Regions from separate parts of the Chryseobacterium sp. JV274 genome, predicted to be linked through region 1. Evidence: riboswitches for the same ligand, from Rfam matches in the RefSeq annotation. Region 1 holds a riboswitch; each other region holds the start of a gene.

The links. A riboswitch is a leader RNA that binds a small molecule or an ion and turns the genes downstream of it on or off. The one in region 1 is predicted to bind S-adenosylmethionine.
Positions count from the first base shown of each region.
Region 2: another riboswitch for S-adenosylmethionine. It lies ahead of CHRYMOREF3P_RS12600 (TonB-dependent receptor plug domain-containing protein); the one in region 1 lies ahead of CHRYMOREF3P_RS15850 (SusC/RagA family TonB-linked outer membrane protein).
Region 3: another riboswitch for S-adenosylmethionine. It lies ahead of CHRYMOREF3P_RS12940 (TonB-dependent receptor plug domain-containing protein); the one in region 1 lies ahead of CHRYMOREF3P_RS15850 (SusC/RagA family TonB-linked outer membrane protein).

Region 1 covers NZ_LR824569.1:3,436,933-3,447,822, forward strand. Annotated here, with positions in the region: gene pckA (phosphoenolpyruvate carboxykinase (ATP)) at 1-238, shown strand, start outside; gene CHRYMOREF3P_RS15840 (hypothetical protein) at 288-725, opposite strand; gene CHRYMOREF3P_RS15845 (type II 3-dehydroquinate dehydratase) at 797-1,204, opposite strand; SAM riboswitch class I at 1,450-1,548, shown strand; gene CHRYMOREF3P_RS15850 (SusC/RagA family TonB-linked outer membrane protein) at 1,632-4,565, shown strand; gene CHRYMOREF3P_RS15855 (RagB/SusD family nutrient uptake outer membrane protein) at 4,583-6,076, shown strand; gene CHRYMOREF3P_RS15860 (hypothetical protein) at 6,177-6,641, opposite strand; gene CHRYMOREF3P_RS15865 (RHS repeat-associated core domain-containing protein) at 6,656-10,890, opposite strand, start outside.
Region 2 covers NZ_LR824569.1:2,725,473-2,736,362, forward strand. Annotated here, with positions in the region: gene CHRYMOREF3P_RS12590 (outer membrane beta-barrel family protein) at 1-1,564, shown strand, start outside; gene CHRYMOREF3P_RS12595 (DUF5694 domain-containing protein) at 1,589-2,428, shown strand; gene CHRYMOREF3P_RS12600 (TonB-dependent receptor plug domain-containing protein) at 2,542-5,286, opposite strand; SAM-I-IV-variant riboswitch at 5,584-5,681, opposite strand; gene CHRYMOREF3P_RS12605 (outer membrane beta-barrel family protein) at 5,800-8,025, shown strand; gene CHRYMOREF3P_RS12610 (HesA/MoeB/ThiF family protein) at 8,135-8,845, opposite strand; gene thiH (2-iminoacetate synthase ThiH) at 8,991-10,109, opposite strand; gene CHRYMOREF3P_RS12620 (thiazole synthase) at 10,119-10,890, opposite strand, start outside.
Region 3 covers NZ_LR824569.1:2,800,973-2,811,862, forward strand. Annotated here, with positions in the region: gene prfA (peptide chain release factor 1) at 1-896, opposite strand, end outside; gene CHRYMOREF3P_RS12935 (APC family permease) at 1,043-2,353, opposite strand; gene CHRYMOREF3P_RS12940 (TonB-dependent receptor plug domain-containing protein) at 2,361-4,784, opposite strand; SAM riboswitch class I at 4,879-4,984, opposite strand; gene CHRYMOREF3P_RS12945 (alpha-amylase family glycosyl hydrolase) at 5,255-8,092, opposite strand; gene CHRYMOREF3P_RS12950 (T9SS type A sorting domain-containing protein) at 8,285-10,363, opposite strand; gene CHRYMOREF3P_RS12955 (helix-turn-helix domain-containing protein) at 10,518-10,890, shown strand, end outside.

The DNA of each region.
Region 1 (10,890 bases):
TGATAATGCTCCTAAAACTCAGGTTCCAATCATGAACCTTGAGATTCCTACTGAATTACCAAACGTTTCTACAGGTATTTTAGATCCTAGAGATACTTATGAGAACGCTTCAGACTGGGAAGAAAAAGCAAAAGATCTTGCTTCAAGATATATCAAAAACTTTGAGCAATACTGTGATACTGAAGAAGGTAAGAAATTAGTTGCTTCAGGACCTCAGTTACAGGAACAGACTATCTAATAGTTCTCTATAACATATAAAAAGCCTCATCACAGATGAGGCTTTTTTATTAATATTTTTGACAGCTTTCAATCAATTCATCCTGTTCATCAAGTTTTATGACTGTTGATTTGATTGATTCTTCAGTTAAATGTTTTATGATCATAAAATGTTTTGAAGAAAAGTAAGATTCTTCGTCCAATATCTTATCTAAATACTTTGGAGTAGTGAAAGTCATCCAGTATTTTGCTTTGTTGGAAAAGGTAATAGTTACTTCTATGGCATCAGATTCAATATTTTCTATTGGATCATCTATGTTAATAGAAATTATTTCCGGATCATTGTCTGCACTAAAATAAAATTGTGAATACCATCTCAGTTTTCCTTCGTCATTCCAGATTCTTATATTTTCATCATTTATTTCTTCAACGATATAAGATTTTCTCTTCGTTAATTGCCCGGAATATATGCCAATGCTTTTACAGTAAATCTTATCCTTTATCTTCATAAATTATTCTCTTTTTATACATAATTATCTGTGAGAATCTGTGCTATCTGTGGGAAAATATAGACTGAAAATTACTTCAGGCTCAATAAAGCCAATCTGTACCCATCCATTCCAAAGCCGGATAAAACAGCATCTGTATTCGCTGCCGTTACAGATTTCTGGCGGAATTCTTCTCTTTTGTATATATTGCTGATATGTACTTCTACTTTTGGCTTGCGGATATTCTTTAAACAATCAGCGATAGCATAAGAATAATGGGTAAATGCTCCCGGGTTAATTACCACTGCATCAAAATCATCCTCCTGAAGTCTGTTGATAAGCTCGCCCTCAATATTGGACTGATAATACTGTATTTCATGAGACTGAAACTCGGATTTTAAATTTTCCAAATAACTTTCCATGGAAACATTTCCATAAATTTCCGGTTCCCGCGTGCCCAAAAGATTGAGATTAGGCCCATTTATAATCAAAACTTTCATCCTATAAAATTAAAAAGTTTTTTCAATTAATAATACAAAAATTAAGATGTCCTCAAATATTTGTTCCATTGAATTATTAATAATGATATTTGTCATGTTTGAATAAATGGTAACGGCTACAACTCCTTATTGTAATGAGTTTTATTAAAATTTTATGTTAATTATTAAAAATTTATCATGAAAAATAAATAAGTCTACTTGTTTTGTAGACTAAAAGTTTTTAGCTTTGCAAACATATTTCGATCGGCTTATAAAGAAAGATGGAGGGAACTGACCCCGTGAAGTCTTAACAACCTACCCATTGGGCAAGGTGTTACGTTCAGCCTTTTAAGGAAAAATAAGCATTTGGTTTATCGTATTTATCGATGCCCTTTGCTGACTTTTCTGCAAAGGGCTAAATTTTAATATATGATAAATAAAATTGATTATGACTAGTAAAACTTTATTTAATTCTAAAGCTTGGATACCTCCGGTTGCTGCTTTTTTTCTGGGAATTACCAGTGTAAATGCACAGAATTCCAAGCCGAAAAAAGATAGCCTTCATGAAAAAGAGATTGATGAAGTAGTAGTGGTAGCTTACGGAAAAGCGAAAAGAAACAGCTATACCGGTTCCGTGGCTACAATTTCCAGCGATAAAATCAATAACAGACCTGTAACGAATATTACGAAAGCATTAGAAGGACAGGTTGCAGGGATTCAGACTACCAGTGCATCAGGCCAGCCAGGTGCGGTTTCCACGATCCGAATCAGAGGAATTGGTTCAATAAGCGCTTCCAGCGATCCGTTATATGTAGTGGATGGAATTCCTTTTGATGGAAATCTGAACTCTATCAGTCCCAGCGATATCGAATCTATAAGTGTTCTGAAAGATGCTACAGCAAGTGCTTTGTATGGTTCAAGAGGAGCAAATGGGATTATCATCATTACTACAAAATCAGGTAAGAAAGGGGAAGCGAAAGTTAATTTTAATATCAGTCAGGGATTCTCCGGAAGAGCGGTAAAAGACTATGAGCAGGTAAATACAGATCAGTATTTTCAACTTTACTGGGAAGCATTGAGAAATGGATATCAATCCGGGAAAGTTTCTTCTCAGCAGGCAGCTCAGATGGCAACAGACAACCTTGTTTCTTCATTAGGGATTAATCCATATGGGACAGCTTATCCAAAGCCGGTAGGTACAGATGGAAAACTATTACCTGGCGCATCACCACTTTGGAATGATGACTGGAGAGATATCTTGCAGAGAGTGGCTTCAAGAAATCAGGTGGATCTTGATATCAGCGGAGGAAGTGAGAAAAGTAATTATTTCTTCTCTCTGGGGTATCTGGATGATAAAGGAATGGCAATTGAATCAGGATATAAAAGATATAATACCCGATTGAAAATCAATTCTGAAGTAAAAAAATGGCTGAATGTTGGGGTGAACTTAAGTTATACAAACAGTATTCAGCAGGCACCTACTTCTTCGGATTCCAAGGCCAGTAACATCATCAATGCGGCAAGATTTATTCCTTCATTCTATCCTTATTATGAAAGAAATGCTGACGGAACTTATATTTTGGATGCTGATGGAAACCCGATTTATGATTTTGGAAAATACAGACCCACGAATGCGCTTCAGAATCAAAATGCCGCAGCAACCTTACCATTAGACAAAAACGAAAATAAAGAGGACAACTTTTCAGGGAAAGGATTTATGGAATTTACTTTCTTGCCGGAGTTAAAATTCAAGACGAGCTTCTCTGTGGATTTGGTGAATTATAACGGACATTATTATTCAAATCCATTATTGGGGCAAGGCGCAGAGATTGGAGGATCGGTGACGAAAACCAATACCAGAACGCTTTCTTATACAACAAGTAATATTCTGACGTATGATAAAAAGTTTGGAAAACATCATGTCAATGCATTAGCAGGGCACGAATTTTATAAATATGATTATCAGACAATCTCCGGAACAAGAAGTCAGTTCTCACTGCCTTACTATTATGAGCCGGATGCCGCTTCTTTACTGGGAAGTTTCAGCGGAAACAGTAATAAATTGAGTTTATTGAGTTTCCTTGGAAAAGTAGAGTATGATTACAACAATACCTATTTCTTATCTGCATCAGGAAGGGCAGACAGTTCATCGAGATTTGCAAAAGATAACAGATGGGGAAGATTCTGGTCAGTAGGAGGTTCATGGAAAATTTCAAACGAAGAATTTGTCAAAAGTTTAAATGTTTTCAATCAATTGACATTGCGTGCCAGCTATGGAGGACAAGGAAATGATAAACTGCTTAGACCAAACGGACAGCCGCTTTATTATGCTTATCAGGAGTTGTACAGATTTATCAGCCTTGGTGGAGAACCGGGAACAACACTGGAAAAAACGTCTACCAATAATGTGAAATGGGAAACCAACCTTAATTTAAATGTAGGATTGGAATTCGCAATTCTGAATAACAGAATTAAAGGGAATATCGAATATTTTAAAAGAAAAAGTCAGGACCTTTTGTTTAATATGCCTGTAGCACCATCATTGGGAATCAGTGATTATCCGGCGAATATCGGAACCATTCAGAACACAGGATTTGAATTTTCATTATTCACAACACCCATTAAGAATGATAATTTCCAATGGAATGTAGATGTGAATCTGAGTACTTTAAACAATAAGGTAACGAAATTACCCGGAGGTTCTCTTGTGGTAGGAACTAAGTTGTTGACAGTAGGAGGTTCGGTATACGACTTCTTTATTCCGGAGTGGGCTGGAGTTGATCCAAGCAATGGAAAGCCTTTGTGGAAAACAGTTGCTACCGATGCCAGCGGAAATTCAGTAGAAGGAACGACTTCGGAATATTCAAAAGCCACAAAGTTGTTACAAGGTTCAGCTTTGCCTAAGCTGACAGGAGGAATCAGTACAAGTATTACTTATAAGAATTTTGATTTTTCAGGATTACTGACATTCAAAATCGGAGGAAAAATTCTAGATACGGATTATACTTCCATTATGCATAACGGAAGTGCGGGAGGACGTGCATGGAGCGCTGAAATGTTAAACAGATGGACTCCGGAAAATCCATATACGGATGTTCCTGGATTAAGTACAACAACGAATAACTGGACCTCAACCTCTTCAAGATTCCTTTACTCCGGAACGTATGCAAGACTTAAAAATGTAAGCTTAGGATATACCCTTCCCGAGGATTATTTTGAGAAAATAGGACTTAAGAAATTCAGAATTTATATCCAGGCAGAAAATCTTCTGACCTTCTATAAACATAAAGGGATGGATCCTGAACAGGCTTTGGACGGAACAACGTATTACAGATATCCGGCAATGAGAACAATTACTTTTGGTCTTCAGGCAACTCTTTAACCTTTAAAATTGAAACAATGAAAAAATTAAAATATCTATCATTTGCTGTTATCGGATTTTTGTCACTGACAAGCTGTGAAAGTGAACTGGATACCGCTCCAACTGATCAGGCTAGCAGTGTAGAAGTTTTCAAAACAGCTGAAAGTGCAGAAACTGTAGTAAACGGTACGTGGGCAAAATTTAATAACGACGGAACAACGTATGCCAATATTGGGTATTCTACAGTTTTAAGAGCCAGTGATGCGATGGGAAGTGATGTGGCTGTATTGACTAATAAATATGGTTTTGCTTCAACCTATGCATTTACTGAAATGGTAAACAGTACAGCAAGCAGACCTTTATTTATCTGGACGATGTTGTATTCCACCATCAATAATATGAATAATGTGATTACAAGAATTGATGGAACGGAAGGCAGTCAGGAGAAAAAGAATCAGGTGAAAGGTCAGGCTAAAGCATTGCGTGCTTTCTGTTATCTGAATCTGGCAAGCTTTTATCAGTTCAGCTATCTGAAAGATAAGTCAGCTTTGACAGCTCCCATTTATACTGAACCTTCCACAACAAGTACAGTAGGGAAGAAGAGAGCAAGTCTTGAAGAAATTTATACTTTGATTAAAAGTGATCTTACCGAGGCAGATAACCTGTTGAAAACTTATACGAGAAATAACAAAGATAAGATCAACCGTGCTGTAGTGAACGGTCTTTTGGCAAGAACTTACCTGAATACCGGGGAATGGAGTAAGGCTTCAGCATCTGCAAAAATTGCAAGAGAAGGTTTTCCGTTGATGGCTCCTGAAAAATACAAAGATGGTTTTAATGACATCAATAATGCAGAATGGATCTGGGGACACGGGCAAACGCAGGAACAGTCTGATGCAAGTTATGCCTTCCATTATCTGGATGTGTCTTCATCAGGAAGTTATTATTACAGTTTTATGGCAGATCCTTATTTTAAAGATCTCTTTGATGCCAATGATATCAGATCTCAGTTATTTTCATGGGATGGACAAAAAGGAAGGGAAGGATTGTTGAGGTATGCTAAGTTTAAATTTAAACCAACCCTTATTGCAGATATCGTTTATATGAGAGCTGCTGAAATGTATCTGATTGAAGCTGAAGCTGAAGCCAGAACTGGAAATGTCTCTCAGGCGGTAGCCGTTCTTAATCAGTTGAAATCTGCCAGAAATGCCAATATTTATAATGGTTCATTATCACAGAATGAGGTTGTAGCAGCAGTTCTGGTTGAAAGAAGAAAAGAATTGTTTGGAGAAGGCTTCTCCCTTTCAGATATTATCAGAACGCAGGGTACGGTGGTAAGAAAACCGTTTGTAGATGCTGATGGTAAACCGATAAAAGTTCAGATTACTACACCGGACGGAACCGTGAAAATAGTAGACGGTAAAGGACATTCTGTTCTTGATTTTCCGGATAAATCTGCTTTCACAGCCAACAGTAATTATTATTTATTCAGTATTCCACAAAGAGAATCTGAAAACAACCCGAATTTATAAGAGGACATACTTATAATTAGATTTGATTTTTAGCCACTGCTTTTGCGGTGGCTTTTTTGCTTAAAAAAAGAGACTGCCTTAAAAGACAGTCTCTTTTTTATTAATAATTTTTAAATTCAACCTTGTTTTCTTTTATATGCATATGATTATCGTTACCCTCCTTGTGGAATTTGCTTAAGCTTATATCTATACTGTCATATAATTTATTGGTGAGTATTTCCTGTTTGGTTTTCCTCAGATTCTCTCTCTTAATAAAATAAAATATTAAAGTCTTATAAACCTTATTGTTATCATAATCTCCTAAAGGAAAAAATAATGTTTTGTTTGTATACATCGTAACATATTCGGGCTTTAAGTAAGGTCTAATTTCTTTTGTATTGGAACTATCATAACCATATGAAAATATCTCAAAGGGTTTGGAAAGGTCTGTATTATCAAAATGAAATTTGTCTATGATAAAAATATCAGAATTTGTTTCATTGTATATAGTCATTTCTGCACCTTCCTTAATTTTGGATGTGCAAGAAAAAACGACAAGGCATATTGCTAATAAAAAAAGTTTCATAATTTTTACATTTATTATGGGTTGGTATTCCATGATGTTGGAATCGGTATTCCCTTTATTAATAGATATTTAGTGAATATATCAATGTATTTTTGTGCAAGAGGACTCGCTAAATTTTCCCAGACATTAAAAGATAATCCTCTATTGGTAAAATAATCATAAGACAATTGATTTGCCCAGGTTTCTGTCCAAAATTGGTTGTGCCCTAAATATGTGTTTTTTGATGCACTGTAAATACTACTTGGTGCTATTATTTCATAGAAAGCCGCCTCCCCAACTTTTTTCGCTTGTAATACATGTCCATATTCATGAGTAAATAAATCATAGGTTCCAGATTTTCCAAATATATCTTTTAAAGCAAAGGCTCCTTTGCCAACAACCATTTGATTTGGTGGTAAGGTTAATCCTCCAGATTGAGCGCCGTTACCAAATCCAACAGATGATTCATAAACATTTACACCTCTATATTGTCCAACATATTTTGCTTGAATTTTACTGTTTAAAACTTCAGTATCAACACCATGTGCTCCAAAACCTTTTGATAAATCTAGCTCTGCTTTGCCACTCCAGAATTTTGCTCCAGCTTGTTTACCTCCTGTTTTTGAATAAAAACCAATTGTATAAGAAATTGCTGCTGTCGCTCCACCAATTACAGCACCTTTCAAAACACCCTCAAGAAAATTATCTCCGTTAATTAATGATGTTACTCCGCCGGTTCCAGCTCCTGCCAAAGCTCCATTGCCAATAGAAGACCAGAAACCACCTGCGCTAAAAACCTGTCCTAAGCCTGCCGAGACCGCTCCGGTAATAGATCCTACTAGTATGGATTTCGCAAAACCTCCCCAACTCCAGTTTCCAGAAAATGCTGCGTTTAGTGCATAAGAAGCGGCACCTATTGCTGCTCCTATGATAGCTCCTGTTGCTACTGTTCCCCAGAAAATAGGTAAGGCTGCAAATATGGCAAATACAAACTCTCCACTTGGGTCATTAAACATCAGTGGATTATTCAGTACATACCCATACTTATTATAGTTTTGGGTATTGAATTTATCCTGTATATTTTCATCTGCATTTAAGAATCTTCTTAATAAAGGATCATATAGCCTTCCATTCATGTGGATGATTCCTAGTTCTGCAAAATGCTCATGGCTGGTATAACCACGATCTATTATCAGATCCTTCGACAAGCTCAGGATGGCATTTTGATCGGTGATAATAGCTTCGTTTCCAATCTGAAGATGGGTGAAATTACCCCAGGCATCGAAGTGCCTTTGTTCTAATTTGTTTCCAGCTTCATCACTGATTGCTAAGATGCTTCCAATATAATCTTTATGCAAAAATTTATAAGAACCACTACTCTCCGTAAAGTTTTTTAAATATACAATATTTGAGTCATAAGGTGTTCCGCCAATATAAAGAATGTGCTTTTCTTTTCCGGTTGTATTATCTTTTACTACTTCATAGCTTCCATCTTCACTGTAAAATTTAGTAAACTTACCTTCTCCATCGGTATTGAAATTACCTCCATAGGTTACTCTCTGTCTCATTGAAGTTAAGCCATACTGGAAGACTGCATCTCCTTTCATTCCGTCAATGAATACCGGGTCATTGTTCTCATTATAGGTAATGCTTTGTATTAAATCATTATTATAATTCTGTTCTCCGGCAGCATTAAGGGTCATGCCTGTAGCCTGATAAATCTTAGTAGCATTTTCAAACTTGATTGTTCCTACCTGATCATTTTGGGTAATTCTTCCTTTGATGTCATAAACATTTCTGTTGGCTGTTGGTTTGATTCCGGTTATAGGATTTGTCCAGTTGACTAAACGATTATTATCATCATAATCAAAAGACTCATTAATGTTAAAATCTCCTCCGGTAGTTCTACTCTTCAATTCATTTTTTATAGCATCGAATGAATAAGAAATTTGCAGGATACTTGGTTTTACTGCTGAGGAATGATTCACGTTTGTCAGAAAACCATTGGTACCATAGGTATTATTGATATCTGCAGCTCCCAGTTTAGTTTTTAGTACCTGTCCTTTGGCATTGGTTTCTTTAAGTTCCCACAATATCTTACCTGTTACCTTATCCTTAATCTGATACAGTTCACCATTCCAAGCACTGTAAACGTTCTCAATTTGAACTTTAGTAAGGATACCGGAAGAATAGAGCTGCTTTTCATAAGAGCTTACTCTTGCTTTATCATCATAGGTAATTCCTTTGTGGATAAAATATTTACCATTACTGCTTTCGGATGAAGATAAGAGTCTTCCCTGTGGATCATATGTCACATTAGAGCTGTAAGCCTTTCCTTTAGATGTTCCTGATTTGGAAATAATTCTGCCTTTATTATCGTATGAATACGAAATTATTTTATTGGTCGCCTGTCCTCCGTCTGTCGTTGAAATTTCTATCTGAGAAATAAGCTGGCCTAAATTATTATAATTAAATTCTTTGGTCCCTTTTGGGCTGATTGTTTTTTTCGGCTGGCCAAGCCCATCATATTCATATTTGTAAATACCATTGGACGGATCATTAAACTCTGATTTTCTACCCCAGGAGTCGTACTTAGTAGACACCATGTTTTCAGCATATTGTGCTTTTATCTGTTCACCTGCTGCATTATAACTAAACTGAATTTTTCCACCTTTGTCTGTAGAAGAGACTGTATTACCTAAGACATCATTAGTTTTTGAAGTCGTTCTGCCATAGCCATTAATTTCCCTTACAGTTGTTGTTAAACCAGAAATAGAGGTCTCCATTTGTTTGCCATTGAATGAGGCTGCCGTGACTTTAGTAGGAAATACCGTATCATCATAAACAATGGTATTCCACATATTGGCAGTTTGCCCTTCAAAGTAAGGCTCAGACTCTTTGGTCTTTCTTCCTAGTACATCATATTGAGTTTCCTGAGAAATATATTGCCCCTGACCAAATGCTTTGGTAGAAACTTTATATTGCTGTCCTAATCTATTGGTGTATTTTTTTGAAATATCTCCATTCGGATTATACTGTGTAACAGTGATGTTAGAATTGTTGTCTCTGTTATACTGATAAGTTGTTGTACCTCCAATATTGGTTTTAGAAGTCGATAATGTCCCCCAACCATCGTATACGTTAACAAGTGTATTTCCTAAAGCATCAGTTTGTTTTTTTATCTGTCCCCAATCATTATATTCAATATTGGTTTCTAATCCTAAATGATCTGTTTTCTTTACAACGAATATTCCCTTAGGATCATACAGAGTTCCATTTGTTTGGCTTTGGGAGTTCACACTATTACTGATTGTCTTCTGGGTTATATTTCCAAAATCATCATAATTGTATGTTTCAAGCAAATATCCCGTATTATCCCGATTCCAGGTTTTTAATGTTTTTAGCAGGTTATTTTCATAGGTGTATTCTTCTTTGGAAGATTTTGTGTCACCATAAACTTGAAGTGTTTCTGTTTTGCTTTTTGGACGTCCTGCAAAATAATCAGAACCTGCTGCTGATATATTATGAATGTATTCAAAATCAGAAGTGGTTACAGCATAACCATTATTTACATTGGTTACTGTCTGTTTCGGAAGATAATAATCTCCATAAATAATAGAGCTGCTTGCTATTGCTCCAGTGAGGAAATCCTTAGTTTTAGTGCTTTTTGGAACGGTAGCTGTAACAATTTTCGATTTATCGGCATCGGAAACAGGAGTGTTTGTCACCTGTCCGTTTAGCAATTTATAAACCTCATATACAGTGGATTTAAAGCTTAATAACAGGGAATTGTTCTCAGAAATATCTGTAGGAAAAATATTACTTTCATTATTCGTTCTGATGCTCCATTCTTTTACAGGGGCCCCATCAAAAAGAGGGTCAATCTCTACTCCTGACCATATTTTAGTATTTTCAAATCCATCAGCATACCATGAGCTGCGGGCAGACTGATGATAGCCCATCATTCCTTTGCCCTGTAAATGTCCTGTTATTCCTCTGTAACGGAAGTCTTGTTTTCTTCCTTCCTGTCTAAGCTGAGCTATAGCATAGGATTGGTCTGCTCTGCTTAAAGAAAAATAAGGATAATATTCTTTTTTTACTTTTTGATAGAAATTAGGAAGTACCGGATTATTGGGAATCACCTCCAAATAATCTGCTGATGTAACGATGTCACCTTGGGTAATAGTTTGTACTAGAGATAATGTTCCGACAGGTGATGGAGATTTAAGTTTATGCATCCTTTCTTTCCAGAACAATAAGATATCGTAAT
Region 2 (10,890 bases), 710 kb from region 1:
AATGGGCTATGACGGAGATAAAAGATCAGTAGAAAAATATAATATTATTGGCCAAAGTTCTTCTGTCAGCAAGGATGACAGAAGGGATATGAATGACGGGCTCGGTCTGAATGCCAATTTTGATTATTCGCTTTCTAAAAATTCCAATATCGGATTGGTATACGATATTACAAAAGGGCATACGAATATGGATATCACTTCAACACAAAGTTACTTTACAGATGGTACGCCTACTTTACAAACAGAGACGAATTCAAAGCATCGTTCTCCTTTTACAACCCAAATGCTTAATCTGTATTTTGACCAGAAATTTGGAGAGCATAAGCTAAGTTTCGGAGCCAATTATTATGGAAATTTACCTGATACGGAAGTTAATTTTACAACAAGAAATGTCAGCAGCAACGCAACACAGGTCGTGAGAAATCTTTCTTCGGTAGATTATAAGATCTATTCCGGACAGGCTGACTTAACTTTAAATTTCAAAAAAATTCAGTTAGAAACCGGTACGAAATACAGCCAGTTTTCCAATAATTCGGATATTGGATATTTTAATTTCATCAATGGAAATTATATCACAGATCCTGCAAAGAGCAATCTTTTTGATTATAACGAAAAGAATTATGCAGCTTATATCAGTGCCAGTAAAGATTTTGGTGAAAAATGGTCTGTAAAGGCAGGACTCCGTTATGAATATTCACAAACCAGCGGTTTCTCCCTTACTACACAGTCAAAATCTGAGAATAATTACGGAAAGTTTTTCCCGACAGCTTATTTATCTTATAAAGCCAATGAAAATAATCAGTTCAGCATTAATTATTCCCGAAGAATCAACCGTCCTTATTTCCGGGCTTTAGATCCGTTCCGATGGTATTCCAATCCTAATACATATTATTCCGGAAATCCAAGCCTGCAACCCTCTTTTAATCATAATATTGAGTTCAATTATATTTTTAAAAGTAAATTTTCTGCGAATCTTTATTACCAGAGAACTACGAATAATTTTGACCAGATTTCATTCCTGAACGGCATTGACCTTACCAGTACCTATGAAAATTATTATAATCAGAACGTGTACGGGATCAATTTCAATTACACAGATACGTTTTTCAAAATCTGGGAAAGTAATATCTCAACTTCGTTCAGTTACAATGAGACCCAGATTACAAGATTCAATCTGATTCCTAAAAACGGACAGTCATTTTATTATTCCCTCAACAATACTTTTCAGCTGAATAAGGCGAAAACATTCATGCTGTTTGTCAACTACTGGCAGAATCTGCCTTCACGTGACGGATATATTGCAGCAAAAAACAGAGCAAGCATTGATGCAGGAGTAAAGATGAGTTTTGCGAAAAAGGCTCTTCAGGTCAACCTTTCGGTGAGTGATATTTTCAGGCAGTCTGGTTTTAAGGCAGATATGTATTTCACAGATAATACACAGTCATTCAACAACTATTGGGATGCCAGAAGACTGGCACTCAGCATCACTTACAATTTTGGAAATCAGAAAGTAAAATCTAATAAAAGAGTGGTGGATTTTGAAGAGAAAAACCGTGCTCAATAATTTAATAACAAAAAAAATAAACCTATGAAAACCTTCATTTATATTCTTCTACTATGCATTCCCACATTCTTTTTTGCTCAAAAGAAGCCTTCGGACTATTTCAAAAATCCAAAAACCAAAGTCCTTGTTGTAGGGTCTTTCCACTTTGACTATCCTAATCTTGATGCTCATACAACCAATAAGGAAGATCAGATAGATGTTCTTTCACCTAAAACTGCAAAGGAAGTTACTGAACTTGTAGAATATATCAAGAAATTTAAACCTACTAAGATTGCTATTGAAGCCTGGCCAAACTGGAATGCAAACCAAAAACTGAAGGAGTATGGTGAGGGAAAACACAGAGAAGAAAGAGACGAACGCTATCAGCTTGCTATGCGCATCGCCAATGAACTTAAAGTCAACGAACTGTTCAGTATAGATGCAGAATCTATCTGGAATGATCTCCAGACAAAATTTGGGAAAACAGATTCTACATTTTTTAATAACCTCAGCAAAGATTATGATTTTAAAAGTGATGATGCAATTTCCCAACAGTTTATCAGCTTCTTCAAGAGTTCTGAACCTAAAAATTTCAAATCACTTTTAGACACATTTACCTACATGAATTCTAAAGAAAGTCATCAGTATGGATATGGAGCTTACCTGAGTGGAGATTTTACACTTAGAGAATTTGATGGAGCAGATATGCTTGCCTTGTATTGGTACAGCAGAAATCTGAGAATGTTCCGCAATATTCAGAAGATTCCTCACAACAGTGAAGACAGAATTCTTGTGATAGCCGGAAATGGCCATGCAGCAGTACTAAGACAGCTTTTCTCTTCTTCCGCCGAATATGATTTTATTGAATTTTATTCACTGAAATAAATAAAATTAGAATAATCACCCTAATAGATAATTCATTCTTTATGGTGTAATAGAATATAAAAAAACAGAGATATCTTCTCTGTTTTTTTATTAAATTTTCTAAGCTTTATTTATTAGAATCTGAATTCAATTCTTGCAAATAAGAACCTTCCACCAATACCATACTGAGAAACCTGTCTTGAATATACAAACTGGTTATCAGCTGTTAATGAATTTATATTCGGGCTTTTAGAAGGCAGTATATTCAATATATTATTGCTCCCGATAGTTGCTGAAATATTTTTATTAAAATCATATCCTACAGATAAATCAGTTATCAAACGATTATTAAGAATGAAGTGCTCTGTACTTCCTGTTACTCCGTCAAAATTAGCATCTAAAACATCGGCATCTGTCACTTTACCGAAGAAAGAATTACGCAGCAGGAAAGTAAATCCGGAAACTCTTAACGTATTGGATAAGGTAGCTTTTACACGTGGTACAGCTTCTTCAAAATATACTCTGTTCGGTTCTGAGAAATAATTATCAATCTGGCTTACTAATTTAGGTGACGCATGGATATCTCCGATTCTTTTGGTCTGATTAAGATTAAGGCCGAAGTTATTCTCCAAAGAAATCCCTGATGAGATTTTTGAATTCTGAGAAATGGTAATATCCAGCCCTTTCGTCTGAGAGTCCACCGCATTGGCAAAAAAATTGGCAGCACTTGCCCTTGCAAGATCAAAAGCGTCCTGAAGAACTGCCTGATCCGAACCTGGGGTAAAATTACCATTAGGGCGGAAAAAAAGATCTGTCAATACTACTCTGTCCTTAATCTTTATTAAATAAGCATCTGCTGTGAAAGTCAGGCTTAATGACGGAATCTTCCATGTAATTCCTGTGCTGTAGGATTGTGAGGTTTCCTGTTTCAATTTTGGAATACCCAATGCCTGTGCTGCTTCAGAATTGTTTCTGAAAGTACCTACCTGTGTAGTTTTTCCCTGTTGAATCAGTGTAGAAGTAGAACTATAATAGATTTGTGCTAAAGATGGTGCTCTAAACCCCGTAGAAACAGCACCTCTCCAGTTTAGATTGGGAGCCAGCTTTACATTGGTTGCCAGCTTATAATTGAATGTAGATCCGAAGTCTGAATAATTCTCATATCGTAAAGCTCCTTCCAGCAGCCATCCGTCAGTAACCTCCAGCTCTGCATCTGCATAAGCCGCAATACTGTTTCTGTTTCCGGAGACTGCATTTTCCGGACTAAACCCTGGAAAAACCTGAGCTCCGGCCGGTCTTATATTTCCAAAGAAATCGGTTACTTTTTCATTTTCAGGGGTTTTAGCGGTTACCACACGTCCATAAATATCATAAGAAGCATAAGAATTTTCTTTTCCAACATTTACTTTATAGTTTTCGTGTCTGTATTCACCTCCAAATGCAATGTTCAATCCTTTCAGGACATCATATTTTTTGGAAAAGTCAAGATTGATGGTATTTTGTGAAAACTCAGAGCCTCCGGCATCAAAAGTTCTTGGAGAACTGTCTGTAAGTGATGCATTAAAGGTATTTACCACCCCAAAACTGAAGACGTTTTTCCCGAATGTATTACTGAAGTCCACATTCCAGCCATTCCATTTCCCTTTAATTCCTGCAGCGAGAGAATAATCATTTACGGTTGCTTCAATCTGAGGAAGATATCCGTTGGGAGTCACTGCATTGATGTTTCTTTCAGTATTAGGAAGTCTGTAAAATCCTCCGGCATTTCCAAGGCGGTAGCTGTAACCTCCAAATGAGTAAACCTTCCATTCCTCATTAACAGGAATTTCAGAATTAAAGAAGAGCTGTCCGGATTGCAGCTTAGACTGTCCTGCTCTCAGACTGAAATCTTTTCTCTCTAATCCTCTGTAATTAAGTTCCTGGGAGGTAAAATCTTTACCTAATAATTTTTGAAGGTCCGAAATACTATTTGCTCCCGAAATCTGAGACTGAAAATCCGGTGCAAAATATCCAACCTTACCTGCATATTGTTTAATTGTATTGATAATCTGCTGAGTATTGGAAGTATTGGTAATATTTTTATACAACCCATCAATATTCACTCCATCCTGTAATGCTCTGTAATTAATGGCATTATAGGCATTGAAAATATCTCCTTCTCTTACTCCGGCTCTGGAATAAGGGTCGCGGTATTGGGCAGAACCTGTAACGTTAAAAAATCCGGTCTGTCCAATTTTAGCTCCATAATTAAGGTCTACAGAAATGGTCTGTCCATCCACTCCTCCGGAGAAATTATTGGCAACAGGTGAAGCATATCCACCTAAAAACACCTGTCCGGAAAGCCCCAATCTTTTTTTCAATCCAAGGTTAACGACTCCAGCAATGGCATCAGAACCATATTGGGCAGAAGCTCCATCTCTTAAAACCTCAATTTTTTCTAAAGCAAAAGCTGGAATAGCATTAAGATCGGTTCCCACAGATCCTCTTCCCGGTGTGAGGGTAACATTAATCAATGAAGACTGGTATCTTCTTTTTCCATTGAGTAAAACTAAAACCTGATCCGGACCTAAACCTCTTAAAAGAGCAGGATCTACAAAGTCAGTTCCATCGTTAACCGTGTGAGAAGTGGATGAAAATGAGGGTACAATATAATTTAAGGCCTGGCTGATACTATTAGTCGGGCTCTGTTTTAAAATTTTTGATATATTAATGATGTCTACCGGAACAGGTGTATCTGTCAATGATCTTCCGGAACCTCTTGATCCAAGGATGACTACATCTTCTATTTTCTTAGATTGTAACGTGTCCGTCTGTGCGTAATAAAATGTAGAAATAAGCGCAATAGAAGGAACAAATATTTTTTTCTTGAAATTATGCATGTTATTTGTTGTTTACTTTTTGTTGTTAAAAATTGTTTTTTGAGCAATACAAATCCCGTATCCCTAAATTTTAAGGTTACATAAATGTTCGAAATGTTTGTATTATTTTTTAGAAATAGAAAAGGCTAGAAGCAACAACACATGCGCATATAGAAATGGCATGAAAACATATGGGAATAATGAAGATTCACTTCATGATCCGAAGAATAAAAGATAACTGATGTAAGGAGATTTCCCTTGTCTTTAAACATTTGAATTTAACTTTAAAACAAAAATTCAAGATGGGATAATGATAGAATGATAAACATTTTTTCCGGAAGATCCGGCTTATCGATTGCAGCACCTTGCTTGTTTTTGCAGGTTGCTATCCCATCTAGAGATTCTTGATAATTACCCGGCAAAGATATAATTATTTCGTAAATAAAAAAATATTTAACCTAAAATTCGATTTTCAACATTTTAGCGTAACAAATTATCTTTTTCAGCGTCTAACCGGATATCAGTAAAAACATTATGAAAAAAACGATTTTCGCGTTATCCTTATTAAGCTCTGTTTTTGTCTTTTCACAGGAAAAAAACAACAAACCTCAGGAAAAGCAGATTGAAGGTGTAGTCATCACCAAAACTAAAAAAGCAGTTGAACAAAAGGCAGACCGTACTATTTTTGACTTTTCCGAGCAACCTCAGCTGAACAACGGAAACGTATTGGAAGGAATAAAAAAGCTTCCTGGACTGGTATCTACCGACATCGCAGGAATGATGTACCAGGGAAAAATGCTGGAAGTATATCTTAACGGAAGACCTCTGAACATCACATCCAATGAATTGAACTCCTTTCTTGAAGGAATGCCTGCCAATTCTGTAGAAAGAATTGAGGTAATCACTCAACCCGGCGCTGAATTTCCGGCTACATCCGGAGGTGCAATCATGAATATCATCACGAACAAAAATGCCAATAAATATTTAACTGCTACGTATTCCGGAAATTATTCTTTCACAAATTATGACAAGTATAGAAGCAGAACGACCAACTCCGTTAATTTAAATGCCAGAAATAAATATTTCGGATGGCAGCTGAATGTTGGTCAAAACTACCGTGAAAGTATGCTGAACGGCCAACAGGATGAGCTTTTAACAAGTCATACCGACAGATACGGACGTGGGTATTTTGCAAAATCAGGATTGACTTTTGATTTAGGACAGGACAGATTATTATTAAACTACGATATTTACCACAATAATAATGACAATTATACTTTAAGTAACGGTCATGGAGATTTACCTTTTCAGAACAATCCAAAGGATTTAAGAGAAGCTTTTTATACATCTTCTGATGTGGCCCATACCAATAGCTTGAGACAGGAAGCTGTTGTAACGTATCAGAAACGTTTTGCTGACAAATCTCAAAAACTGGACTTTCAGTTTGGCTACACAAGATCAGACAGTAAATTCTCTCAGGACAATTATTTTCAGGATGGTATATTTGCTGCAGCTCCCAATCCTCCAATTAACAGTGCAATGAGTGGCTTAAAAGATATTCTGAACAATGAATCTGTAATGAATATTGCCAACTTTAAAGTAGATTATGCCCAGCCTATCAAGCTTCTTGATGGTGGAAAGGTAAGCTTTGGAGGATTGTATGAAAAACAGGATTATGATACGGAAAGTTTTGGCTTGACGAATCTTGAATATCAAAGACAAACTGCTTCTACCTATTTGGAGTTTCAGGCTAAACTGAAAAAGTTTGACTTCACATTGGGTTCCCGTGCGGAAAACTATGACATTTCGGGGGTAACAAGATATTTCGATAAAGATGCAAAACTGGTGGAAGCGAATTTGATTCCTTTCAATAAATTTAAATTTTTCCCGAACGCGAGTGTACAGTATAACATGATGAATCAGGTTTATATTGCTGCGAATTACAACAGAAAAATCAGCTTACCAAGTATTTCTGCCCTGAACCCGAATAACGTAACGTTCTCCGGACCAAGTACGGAAGTTAATGGTAACCCGAATCTACAACCTACTATTTTTGATAATTATGAATTGAAAATTTCAGCTTTTGATTATGCATTTATCGGGTATAGCGTAAGTTCAGCAAACAATCAGGTGGCACAGATCATCCGAAAAGACGGAAGAAAACTCTACAACGAGCAGGTGAATATTTCAAATATGAAAATTCATAACTTCAACGTGGGATTACCGGTTCCTTTTATGATTTTCAGCAAGCCTTTGAGCGAAATCATGAAGTTTGATTTTAATCCTGATAAAATTAACTTCATGTACTTATATGCTGGTTACCAGAAACATGAAATCGACAATCTGAATAATAAAGGATTTTGGATTTTCAATATTATGACTCAGATTCTTTTGCCTAAAGACATCAAAATGACAGCCAATTACAGCTATCTGACTCCAAAGGCAGGATATTTCTATTTCACGGCAGAGAAACCATTCAACAACTCTCTTGATATTACGCTGACGAAGAAGTTTATGAACAACCGTCTGACGCTTTCAGTTTTTGCGAATGATATTTTCAACGGACAGATGATGCAGGTACGTTCTAATCCGCCATCAGGAACTCCGGTAATGATCAGCAGCAAGTATGACACGAGAAATTTCGGATTTTCCATCAATTATAAAATTCCGACAAGAAATAAACTGGCGAAAGAGGATCCGAATATCCTGAACCAGACTAAAAAAGAAGATAATGGAGGCGTAATGCAGCAGGCACAATAATTCTTAAGATAAATAAAAGAGGCAGTAATAATTTTTACTGCCTCTTTCTATTGATATTGAATTAGTGTTATTGGTGAAAATATTAGCGATATTAGTGTTTATATTTACATCAGAAATCTATCGTCTGAAATCTCCAGTTCAGCGTGTCTACCAATGTCAACTGATTGACAATTATTGGAAGATCAGTGATGATTTTTAAGGTCTGAAGAGCCATCATACTTCCTATTATTCCGGGAAGAGCTCCCAATACACCAAGACTGTCACAATCCGGCATATCTTCATCAGAAGGAGGTTCCGGAAATAGATCTCTCAGATTTTTACTTCCATTATGATTGAACACGGCAACCTGTCCTGAGAATCCCAGAATACTTCCGTAGACCAAAGTTTTTTTCAATTTTATACAGGTATCATTCACCAGATATCTTGTGGAAAAATTGTCTGACCCCTCTACAATTACATCGTACTGAGAAAGGATGTCTTCAGCATTATTTTTATTTATTTTCTCTTCGATTCCTGTAAATGTAACCTGATGATTAAGCTTTTCTACAAATGCTTCGGCGCTCTTCACTTTGGATAACCCTACGCTGTTTTCAGTATGAATGATCTGTCTGTTCAGATTATGAATTTCAACCTCATCAAAATCTGCAACGCCTAAAGTTCCCACTCCTGCAGCGGCCAGATATTGAATAATGGGACTTCCCAAACCTCCCGCTCCTATGACAAGGACTTTTGAAGCCATGAGTTTCTTTTGTCCTTTCAGTCCTATCTCTTCTATAAATATCTGCCGGCTGTATCGCGAAAAATGATCTTCTTTTTTCATACTTTATGATAATTGAACCATTAAGATTCTTTAAGTTTTTAAGGAAAATTAAGCTGAGCTTTGCTTTAAGAAGATATGGCCTTAAAATCTTCGATTTTTCTTAATTTAGCTTCAGCTCTTCAAAGTTCTTAATGGTTTTAAAAGTTTAAAATCCATTATACACAGAATCCCAGTCTTTCATCACAGGATCGTAGCCCGCTTTTTTAATCATAATTCTGATCTCATCCATGCTTCGTTCGTCACTGGTTTCAAACTGCTCCAGAGATTCTTTATCAACAGCATACCCTCCGGGATTGGTTTTTGAGCCTGCACTCATGGCTGTAGCTCCCAGAGATACAATATTATTTCTAAAGACCTCATTTTCTCTGGTGGAAATGGAAATCTCAAGGTCTTCATTCCAGATTCTGTAGGCACAAATGAGCTGAAGAAGATCTTTGTCTTCCATAATAAAATTAGGTTCAATAATTCCTTCTGCCGGTCTGAGTCTTGGGAATGAAACCGAAAACTTACTTTTCCAATATTGTTTTTGAAGATAATCGATATGTAATGCGTTGAAAAAACTATCAACCCTCCAATCTTCAAGTCCAAGGAGAACTCCTAGCCCAATTTTATGAATTCCCGCCCGTCCTATTCTGTCCGGAGTTTCCAGACGGAAATGGAAATTTGATTTTTTACCTTTCGGATGATATTCTCTGTAAACATCCTGATGATAGGTTTCCTGATATACCAATACGGAATGTGCTCCTTCTTCATGAAGCAGTTTATATTCTTCTTCCATTAAAGGTTGAACTTCAATGGAAATATTGGAAAAATGAGGTTTTAACTTTCGGACAGCATTCTGAAAGTAGGGAACTCCCACTATTTTATTGGCTTCACCGCTTACCAGCAGTACATGATTCACACCCATTGATTTCAGAACTGATGCTTCAATCATCAGTTCTGTATCGGAAAGAGTTTTTCTTTTCAGATTATTATCAAGACTGAATCCACAATAGGTACAGATATTCTGACATTCATTACTGAGATAGAGCGGAGCATACAACTGAATGGTTTTTCCGAATCGTTTTTGGGTAAGTGCCTGTGTCATTCCTGCCATCAGTTCCAATTCCTGAGAAGCCACCGGTGACAGAAGATTCAGGAAATCATCAAGGGTTTTATTCTTTTTCTGAAGACTGGATCTTACATCAAACAGGTTTACTTTTTCAAGCTTACTCCTTACCTCCTCCCATTGATAGCGTTCAAAAACATCTTTAAAGCTTTTCATAATCCTGATTTATTCAAACAAAAACGAAGTAAGCGGACTTGAGGCTTCAGCATGGTTGGCAATGGCTCCCAATCCTGATTCAAAAGCTCTTCTTCCGGCAATCACACCTTCTTTAAAAGCGACAGCCATATTAAGCGGATTTCTTGCAACCGCAATGGCTGTATTCACCAAAACGGCGTCTGCTCCCATTTCCATGGCCTTTGCTGCATCTGATGGCGCACCGATTCCAGCATCTACCACTACAGGAACATTACTCTGGCTGATAATTATTTCCAGAAAGTCCTGGGTTCTTAATCCTTTATTTGTTCCGATAGGTGCTCCCAAAGGCATTACCACAGCTGTTCCGGCATCTTCAAGACGTTTGCATAGAACAGGATCGGCATGAATATAAGGCATCACAATGAATCCCAGCCTGGCAAGTTCTTCGGTTGCATATAATGTTTCAATGGGGTCCGGCAGTAAATATTTCGGATCCGGATGAATTTCCAGTTTTACCCAGTTTGTTTCCAGTGCTTCTCTGGCTAATTGTGCGGCTAATACTGCTTCTTTAGCTGTTCTGGCTCCGGAGGTATTAGGCAGAAGATGAACATTGGTTTCTCTTAATGAGTCAAGCAGATCATCTTCACTGGATTGTGCATCAATTCTTTTCAGTGCCATGGTCACCATATCCGTTTCTGATGCGATGACAGATTGTACCATATCTTTCAGACTTCCGAACTTGCCTGTTCCTAAAAACAGTCTTGATTCAAAAGTTCTTCCTGCTATTTCTAATTTCTGATTG
Region 3 (10,890 bases), 640 kb from region 1:
ACCATAGATTTACGTTGTGCAGCAATATCTCCCTGTACTTTCTGCAATTCGATATCGTATAATTTTGTTCTTAGCATCTCCATTGCCAGTTCACGGTTAGCTAACTGAGAACGAGCCTGTTGACATACCACTACCATCCCTGAAGGTTTGTGGGTAAGCTGAACTTTCGTTTCAACTTTGTTTACGTTCTGACCTCCGGCACCTCCTGAACGGGATGTCTGCATTTCAATATCAGCAGGATTCAGTTCAAAATCTACTTCTTCAGCTTCCGGAAGAACAGCAATTGTAATGGCAGAAGTATGTACTCTTCCCTGAGATTCTGTTTCAGGTACACGCTGTACACGGTGAACTCCGGATTCGAATTTCATGATTCCGTAAACGCCTTCTCCTTCCACTTTCATGATCAATTCCTTGTATCCTTTGGCAGCTTCGTTAGAGTCTGTTACCTCATGTCTCCATCCTTTTGTTTTAAAATACATGGTATACATTCTGTACACGTCCTCTACAAAAATAGCGGCTTCATCACCACCTGTCCCGGCACGTAATTCCACAATAACGTTTTTGTCGTCAGCAGGATCTTTAGGGATCAGTAATACTTTCAGCTCTTCTTCCAATCCTGGAAGTTTAGCCTGAGCTTCCAGCTTTTCTTCTTTAGCAAGATCTACCAAATCTCTGTCTGAACCGTCTGCAATAATTTCTTCAGATTCTTCAATACTGTCCAGTGCTCCCTTATACTGATCGTAAACTCTTACAATTTTTCCCAAATCACTATATTCTTTGTTCAAAGAAGAATATCTTTTTTGGTCTGAAATGACATCAGGCTGTATAATAAGGTCTGCAACCTCATTATATCTTTGTTTTATAGCTTCTAATTTTGGAATTAATGATTTAGACATTGTAGAAATTTTGTGGGTGCAAAGATAAGGATTATTAATTCAAAATTAAAATTACTGAGCATCATAAATTTTTGAGCATTAGGGATAAAGAGGGCTAAACTGTAAAAAGGTGAATTTATCAATTGTATATTAACCTTTCTATGCCATTAAGGTTTGTTTTGATGTTGTTTGGAAAGTCTCCTGTCAACCCAATATAAAATAATTCCTACAGCAATAATTCCTACTCCTATAAGACTTTCTTTAGGATTATGAATAAATGTAAAATAGAGAATATAGATACTGAACAATAGAAAAACGGCTGGAAAAATATGGAAAGCATTGGATTTAAAAATTTTCCTGTCTTTTTTCTTCAGGAAGAATACGGTAGAAATCGCCAGACTTGCAAAAAGCTGTAAAATAAAGGCTGTGTAAACAAAGATTTCTTTAAAACTTCCGGTGAGAATAATAACCACAGCAATAACTGCATGGGCAAAAATAGCTCTTACGGGAATTCCTCTTGCATTACCCGCTGATAACGGTTTCCAGATGTAAGTATGTTTTGCAAAAGCCTGTGTCAATCTTGAACCTACCCATAAATATCCGCTAATTGTTGCAACCAGCTGCAGCGCAATAAAAATATTGACAATCTTTCCAAAGATAGGCCCCAGCATATTGACAGCAGCTTCCCCCATTACGTCTTCTTTTCCTGCCAACTGACTCACAGGAGCATGTTTCAGCATAATATAATTCACCAAAATATAGCTTATCGTCACGAAAATAGTTCCAATGATCAAAGATTTGGGAAGGTTTTTCTGGACGTCTTTTATTTCTCCTGCGATGTAGGAAGCAGAATTCCAGCCTGTATAAGAATAGGTAACAAACACCAGAGACGTAGCAAAGGCAGGAAGCATGATCTCATTCTGCCAGCTGCCACTGAAATTCAGACTGTTGCCAATCTGTGTAGATTCTGAAAGCCCAACTCCCAGAATAACCAGTACAATAATAAAGGCTATCTTGATGAATGTAAAAAAGTTATGAAACCTACTGGATGTTTTTAAACTGAATGACAATGCCACTGCTACCAGAAAAATAGCGGCAATTGCAAACCCATTTCCAAAAGAATAATTGAATACAGAAAGGTATTTCGACATTGCCAGTGCAGCCAGCGCAACCGGAGAGGAAAATCCGATGATGAGTGAAACCCAGCTTATCAGATATCCGAACAGCGGATGATAGGTTTCTTTAAGATAGATAAAATCACCTCCGTTTCCTTTGAAATGTGAGCCTAATTCGGCATAGCAAAAAGCCCCGAATAAGGCGAGAATTCCTCCAATGCTCCATAACAGGAAAATACTGTAGGTATTGGTAATATCGGATAACTGAAATCCCAGGGTTGTAAAAATCCCTGTTCCTATCATATTGGAAACGACGATGGCTGCTGCTGTTTTCCAGCCAATCTGATGTGAGGTAGTACTCATTTAATGATTAAAAATTAAAATTAAACCTTCCGAAGAAATAATTCCCCAGTGTTCCCATCTGAACTGGCGCATATTTGAATACTCCATAGTATGAATTTTCATAAATCTGGCGATCCGGAAAAACATCAAATACATTGTTGGCCCCTACTGTAAAGTTTATACTTTTTGTGATATCATATCCAATACTGATGTCCGTAACTACTTTTGGGGAGAATTCCTGAACGCCTCCAAATGGATAACCATCTCTTATTACTTTACCAAAATAGGTATTTCTCACGAGAAAATTGAACTTCCCGATTCCATAATTTAATCCAAATGAAGCTTTTGTTTTTGGAGACAGTGTTTCAATGATATTGATCTGATCCGGACCAAAAAACTGATTTTGAGGAGTTCCTAAGTTTTCCGGAAAATGAAAGTCTGTAATTTTAGTTTCTGTATAATTTCCGGCAAGATTCATATTTAATTTTCCGTTACCAAGAATCCAGTCATAAGAAACCACTACATCTACTCCTTTCGTTTCTGTATCAATGGCATTGGCGAAGAACCTTCCGCTTTCCACCTTAAACTGGTCTAGTCTTGGGTCTGTTATATTACTGGTAATCACAATTCTGTCTTTCACTTTAATCCAGTATCCATCTATAGCGACCGTTAAATTGTGTAAAGGTTTCAGGGTAAATCCCGCACTCGCGTTGACAGAAGTTTCCTGTTTGAGTTTATCAAATCCCAGAATTCTGGCGGCTTCGCTATCGTTACTGAATATTCCTTTGGTAACAATCTTTGAGCCTGAAGTAGAAATATCCGCATATGAATTATTGAAATACTGCTGCTGAAGGGAAGGTGCCCTGAATCCTGTTCCAACGGCAGCTCTTATTGCATAATTTTTTACGAACTCATATCGAACGGCAAGCTTTCCATTCAACGTATTTCCGAAATCTGAATAATTTTCAAATCTGGCAGCGGCGTCAATATTTAATTTTTTATCTAAATCATAGGAAACATCCGCATACACAGCAGTTGAGTGTCTGTCTTTTTTCAAGGTATTGTTTGGAGAAAACCCGATAAAAGATTGAGATCCACCCGCACCCAATACTGTTGACCCTTCTGTAGCTACATTTCCATTGATATCATATTGGGTATAAGAAGCTTCATCCCCTGGTTTGATCTGGTATTGTTCAAACCTGAATTCTCCCCCAAATGCGATATTGAAACGGTTTATACTTTTGGAAACATCAAGATTCACGGTATTCTGAAGAAAACTATGGGCTCCTGCATAAAACCGGGTTGGCGATTTTACCCCGAGAGAAGCATTATTGGTATTGCTTACATTATAATTGAAGGTATTACTTCCGAATGTGTTGCTTAGATCTAATACCCAATCATTGACATTATATTTTGCTCCTACAGCATAGGAAATATCATATACCTGAGATCCAAGAGTTGCCTGAAAGCCGTTCGGATAAATGGATGAAACCACATTGGATGTTTCGCTCGGCAGTCTTCTGAAACCAAAGCCTTTTCCTTCTTTGATACTAAAACCTCCGAAAGAATAGATTTTAAATTGATCGTTAAAAGGATATTCTGCATTGAAAAACAACTGTCCCTGCCTGATCTGCGCATCTCCAATCTGGAAATTGAAATCATCACGTGACAATCCCCGCTCCTTAATCTTCGCATCATCTGCAGCTCTTGCCGCTTCAGGATCATTTGCAAAGGCGTAAGCGAAATTATCTCCGAAAATATCTAGATCGTGATTTTGAGTTCTTGTGGTTTTTCCTCTGTGGCTTAATTGTAGAGAAAGGTTGATATAACCCTCTTTTTTTCCTAATGAAGTACCATAATTGGCTCCTGCCTGATAGGTATCTCCATCATTTCTCCCGGTCAATCCATACGTAAGACTTGCTGAGGCTCCCGTATTTTTTTTAAGAATAATATTGATCACTCCTGCAATGGCATCAGAACCGTATTGTGCTGCAGCTCCGTCCCTTAACACTTCTATCCTATCAATAGCAATAACAGGAATTGTACTCAGATCTGTTCCTACAGAGCCATTCCCCACGGTATTCTGATAATTGACTAAAGAAGTGGTGTGTCTTCTTTTCCCGTTCAGCAATACGAGAACCTGATCAGGGCCCATTCCTCTTAAGGTTACAGGATCAATATGTTCCGTACCATCAGAAGCAGACTGTCTTACGGAATTAAACGATGGGATAACATAATTCAGAAGATCCTGAGCAGTCATTTGCGGAGAACTCCTTTGAATTTTGTCAATATTGATAACATCTACAGGAACCGGTGTTTCCAGTTTTGTTCTTTTTACATTACGGTTTCCAACGATAACAATATCTTCTATTTGTTTTCCTTTCTCCTCATTCTCCTGAGCAGCAACCAAAATTGCCCCAAGCAATAATACAGCTGTACTTAATTTTTTCATTTTTGTTCTTGCCAATTAATAATTACAGTCTGACGGATTTTTCCGCAGATATACAAGACTTCAAGAAATGGAATTCATATAAGAATATTGACTTCGCTTATCTCCCCCTCAGGGTTGGAATTAGCACCTTTACACTTCTCGAATCGTGCAGGTTGCTAAGGTTTCTTTGGGCCAAATCCCTCCACCTTTCTTGATAAATCTACTGCAAAAGTAGACTATTTTTTTAAATAGACAAAAAAGGCAAATCTGCTACACTGCAAATTTGCCTTTTATTATTTTATAGAACTTGTTTAAAGTTTTATTTTTGAAACATTAAGATTATAGTAAGGCGATAAGAGTATTAAGATAAGCTTCGCCTTAAGCTTAAAAATCAGAATGATTCATCTTAACTACACTTTATTTCTTAAATCCTTCTTAATGGTTTCAATATATCCTACATTTTTAAGTCTAAACAACTTCATAATTTGTTTTTATCTGATTATCATCTTTTGAATGGCAATTCCGGTTTCCGATTTCAACTGCACCAGATAAGTTCCTGCAGGATAACTGACTTTCATTTCATAAGTTCCGTTTTCTTTATTCAGTTTGAATGAATCCAGTTTTTTACCCGTCATATCAAAAATCAAAATTTCTCCGTTTTTTGCTTTATTAAAAATTAATTTCGCCACTCCGTTTTGTATTGGATTATCAGCGATCTGAAGTGATAATTTATTTACAGTATTTGGATCTGTTGTTGACAGTGCACCTCCATAATTCCCGAAAATCCTGAATTCTCCTGGCTGTAAAGTTATCGGAGCCGTGGTAGAGGCGATATTCGAAATACTGTCATCCATGAGATTCTGCCATTGCCCTGTGTAAGGAAAGAAAGGAACAACATTTTTTGCAGATATATCATAATTGGCCAGTACGACAACATTTTTTATCCCGGTTGTAATAGCCGAATCATAGAGATAAATTCTTGTGATCAATCCGTCCGGATCATTAATCAGATTATTGGATTCTATACTGTACGTTTTAGTTTTAAAAATCTGATGGGTATTTCTGATCGTGATTATTTTAGCCCATATATCATATACAGCTTTTCTGTTTACGTTGGTATCATAGTTTAAAGTAAATGCAACAGGCTTTTCATCCGTTCTGCACCCGTTATTGATAGTACCGTCAGCACATCTGTTGATACTGAATTCATATCCTAATTCCCCAAACTGCCAGATCATTTTCGGACCTGGAATAGTAAAGAATGTCGCACCGAAAGTTTTCATTCTTTCAAGAGCTGTATTAAGGTTTTTAACGTCATAGCTACCGTTCGCAGCACCATATGCAAGATTTTTAAACATCAATCTTTCTTCATCATGACTTTCTCCGTACCCTACAGCACGCATATTGGTAAACCCATGAAGACTATGGTTCATTCTGTCATAATTACTGTTGTCTTTATATCCCATGGTATTCTGGTTATAAGGCTCCGTTTGTTTATTCCAAAGCATCACTCCTTTTCCCTCTGCTACCCTGTAGTTTGCCCATTGCTGTTCTTCTGCATCCGTTCCCAGATGCTCAAAAATCATGTAAGAATTGGGATCGATTGCCCACTGTCTGTCTGCATAATGTTTCATGATATCCACTCTGTCCTGCTGATAAGCGTTGGTGCATGCTTCATCATTTTCGGAGCAGCTTTGGGTAAATCCTTTTGTTAAATCCCAGCGGAATCCGTCAATGTGATATTCTGTCAGCCATTGTTGAAGACATCTTTCAACGTAATATTGAGTTGAAAGGCTTGTATGATTAAAATCGTTAAATACATTGTATGAATGTTTCGGGACCTGATTGAAATAAGGATTGTTTGGAGCAACATCCCCGTAACCGTCTCCATCAGTATCTACATTCCAAAGCCTTACCAGAGGAGAACGTCCTGTTGCATGGTTAAATGCGACGTCCAGAATAACTGCAATTCCGTTCTGGTGGCAGATATCTACAAATTCTTTGAATTTTTCGGGGGTTCCATAAGCTTTGTCCAATGCATAATGGAAAGAAGTATTGTATCCCCAGGAAAGGTTTCCGTCAAATTCCATGATGGGAAGTAATTCTATTGCATTGATCTTTAGATTTTTTAAATAAGAAATTTTATTGATCAGAGACTGCCAGTTCTTTTCCTGTGTAAAATCTCTCAATAATAATTCGTAGACCACCAGATCTTCTTTCGCGGGTCTCTGAAAACTGGTTGTCTGCCAGTTATAGGCTGTCTGCCCCGTTTTAAATGTTGAAACTTCAAAACCTTGTCCGGCAGGAAATGCAGGTAAATTCGGATAGGTAGAAGCTGAGATCCACGGATCATCATAAGAAGATAAGATCTGGGGTGAATAAGGGTCTGCCACTTTTCTCAGATCATTCGTTCTGTACTGAAAAGTATAGAGCTGCTGAGGCGTAATCCCATTGAGCTCAATCCAATAAAGATCAGGGTTTGTGGTATCTTTTTTCATTAAATAAGTATCATTCACCGCCCAGTTATTAAAACTTCCAATGACATGTACAAAGCTTTTGCCAGGCGCATATAACGCAAGTCCTACTTTGGTCTGATCTGTCGGATGATAATTAATCCCCTGTTTAATCCAGTTTGGAATGGCTTCAGCAACTACATTTCTCGGAACCTGTAAAATGAATGTCGCAGTTTTAGAATTAACTCCCTCTGTGGCAACAAGTTCCATGCTGGCATCCTGAGTAACCGTATAACTGTAAGAATAGGATTGTGAAGGAGTTGTTGTAGAGTTGACAACAGTTCCGTTTGCTTTTAACTGAAATGTTGCATTGTTATTTGTGGTAGCCGTAATATTAATAGAGTTTCCTGCCGGAACAGAAGTCAGGCTATTAGCCAGAGGATTGGTAAGATTTAAGCTTAAAGTGCCCACATTTACAAAAATGTCCGGTGAGCTCTGATGAGATCCTGTTTTATCTTTTAATAAAAACCCGAACCTCCCGATTCCTGTTCTTCCGAAAAAAGAAGTCGGGGTAAAAGTAAGTGAATAGCTGTCTGTAGCAGCATTATAATTTAGTTTATTCAGGTCATTGGAGTTGTTCCAGCTGCCATTGGTAGGACAGTCCTGACTGTTCTGATAATTAGTATCAAAAGACCATGTCCAGATATAAATGGCATTATTAGACACGCCCCATGCCGACTCATCAATCTGATCTCCGGGAACAGTAAGGGTTACGGCATCGGTTTCATTGAATGGATTCGGGCTGATGGAGTAATTGATCTGCCCAAAAACTGCCATTGCAATCAACAGAAAAACAACGGAATAAAGTTTTTTCATTTCTTATTTTTTATCGAATATAGTATAAATTTTTCTTCATAGTGACTATTCTTGTCCAGTCTTCATCAAATATTTCAATTTTCCGGGAAAAAATAAAATAAAAAAAGACTCATGAAATTTTCATGAGCCTCCCAATAAAAGTAATTGTAATGAACTATTTTTTGGACGAAAATCTTTGTTATAGAAATTCAGTTAGTCTTTTATAATCTTTTTAGAAACGGATTGTCCATTCTTTAATTTTAATTCTACGATATATAACCCTGAAGAAAGTTCAGTCATATTGATTTGATTATCTGAGAACTGTACATTCATTCTTTGCCCTACCGCATTGATAACGTTCACTTTGTCAATCGCGGAGTCTGATTTAACAGTAAGAATTCCTTTTGTCGGGTTGGGATACATTCCTATTACTACATTATTCAGCTTAATGTCTGAAGTACCTAAAGAAGATGTCGGTTTAATACATCTTACTGAAGACCCCTGACCTCTCATTCCTCCGGCTGATGGGTTGGCAATAGTGGATCCGATATATAAATATTTCGCTCCTAAACTTGATGTATCTGAACTCCAGAAATATCCTCTTTGTCCTACAAAACTAAAGTCGCCATTACTGGAACTTCTGTTTCCTCCTGCCGGTAATTTAAGATTGCTGCTGTAAGCAGTTGCCGGATTACCAATACCTTCAGCCCCTACCAAAGCAGCCCAATCTGCCTGAGAAGGCATTTTCCAGTCTGTTCCGATCGCTTTACAAGGATCTACCCCAGCGGATGCATTAACGTCTGCCACTGATGTACCAGCCCATGTATCTGAACTTGCAAAACCCGCCCACCATGCCGGAGATCCTGCAATATACACTCCTCCAGCCGCTGCAATTCCTTCGGGAGTATTGGATGAAGGTGCTTGCGCTGTCTGTGAATTTCTAAGCTGGTGGCCGTCATCCCATCTTCCCCATTGGAAAAGGTCTCCATATGCGTTCGCATCGGCTACTGATGAAGCTACCTGTGTACTTCCCAGATTCTGCTGAAGCCATATTTTTCCGTCTGCTCCTCTTACAGTAGTATAAGCAACCTGCTGACCACGATACATAAAACTTACACAGCCTACATCACCCACATTGGTTCCCGGGTCCGTATTGCTGCATGTCTGAGGATTCAGTGTCAGAGAAATTCTTTTCACTTTTGTGGTATTGTCAGAATAAGCAAGAACAAGATAGTTATGCGCTTTATCTATAGCAAGATCATTGTATTTTGCCTCACCATCTGAAACAAAATCACCTCCAAAAGCAACCCAGTTTTGAGAATCATCTAATTTATAAACCGTATTTCTAAGGAAATTGTCATTTTCAAAACGGCTGGCAACGACATACGGTTTCCCGGATTCCGTCACAGCTAAGGCAACATGCTGAACTTTTCCTTCTGAAAAATTAGCATTTCCAACCTGAACCCAAGAGTTACCGTCAAATTTTTTAACATTCACTTTTTTTCCTCCTCCTGAGTTTGAAACATAGGCTACATAGATCGTATTAGATCCATCCAAAGCAATATCGGCGTTGTACTGTTCTCCTGAAGAAGAAGCATCTGCAGCAGCACCTCCTACCAGACTCCAGTTTTGTGAAGAATCTGCACCAGTGCTGTTTTGATACACTTTTAAACCTCCGGAAACATTACACGTATACACCATATTATTGGTTCCGATAACCATTTCAGCAAATTCAGCACCTCCTGAAAAGCCGGCATTTCCTACCTGCTCCCAGGTTCCTCCAAAATATCTTTTTACCGTTCCTGAACCATAAGATCCATAAGTGAATATAATATTATCAGAAGAAACTGCAGAAGCCTGATAATTTACAGAACTGTCTGTAGCATTCGGAAGTTGAGACCATAAAGACCCCGTAAACAAACGTACTTCCATTCCGGAATCAGGATAACCAAGCTGGTTTGTATAATAAAGACTGTTTCCATTAGGACTTATAGACAGTGAACTGTAAGTTGCCGTTCCTGCTGTAACTCCCGCACTTCCTCCTAAATATGACCATGAACTCCCGTTAAATTTCTGAACAGAACCTCTGGCTACGGAAACATCATAATATGACAGATAATAATTTCCTGAGTTGTCTATAACTAAATTGTTAAAACTACTTCCTCCTGCTGATACATCCTGAATGCCTCCAACATTTTCCCATTGCTGAGCATACAAGCAGCTTCCGGCGATAATCAGCAACGTTAATCCCGTTCTGATTTTCTGTATTGCAAAATGTAAATCTCTAAACATATAAAATATTATTTTTAATTATTCTAAATTTAATTTAATTTTGCGCAAAAGTACCTCACATAATTAACCCCGAGTTATCATTTCTGAACTTTTGGTTATCCTGCGAAGGACTTTTACCTTAAGTAGTTGTACCATGGCTGTAAAAATGTGTTGCATGAGGAAATCATCTAAAAGTGGACTTTTGTTCAGATCCGAAGACATCAAAATCATCATGCAGGAAGATCTGTGCCCTGATCAATCCTTCAAATCTCACATGTTGGAAGGGAAGGCAAGTTTTAATCTTCTTTTTCTGCTGAGTGAGGGAATCAATTTGGAAGCTCATGACTGCGGAACCCAATTTTCATTTAAGAAAAACCAATACATTCTTCATTACTCGCCCAAAGAAAATGTCGCTGAACTATGGACGGAAAACCAGGAAGTTCTTAAATATCTCCAGATTCAGATCAATTATCAATATGTTTTCAACCTCATCAATCCGGATCTCAACCGCGAGAATGCAGAAATTCTGGAAAACATGACCCATAATA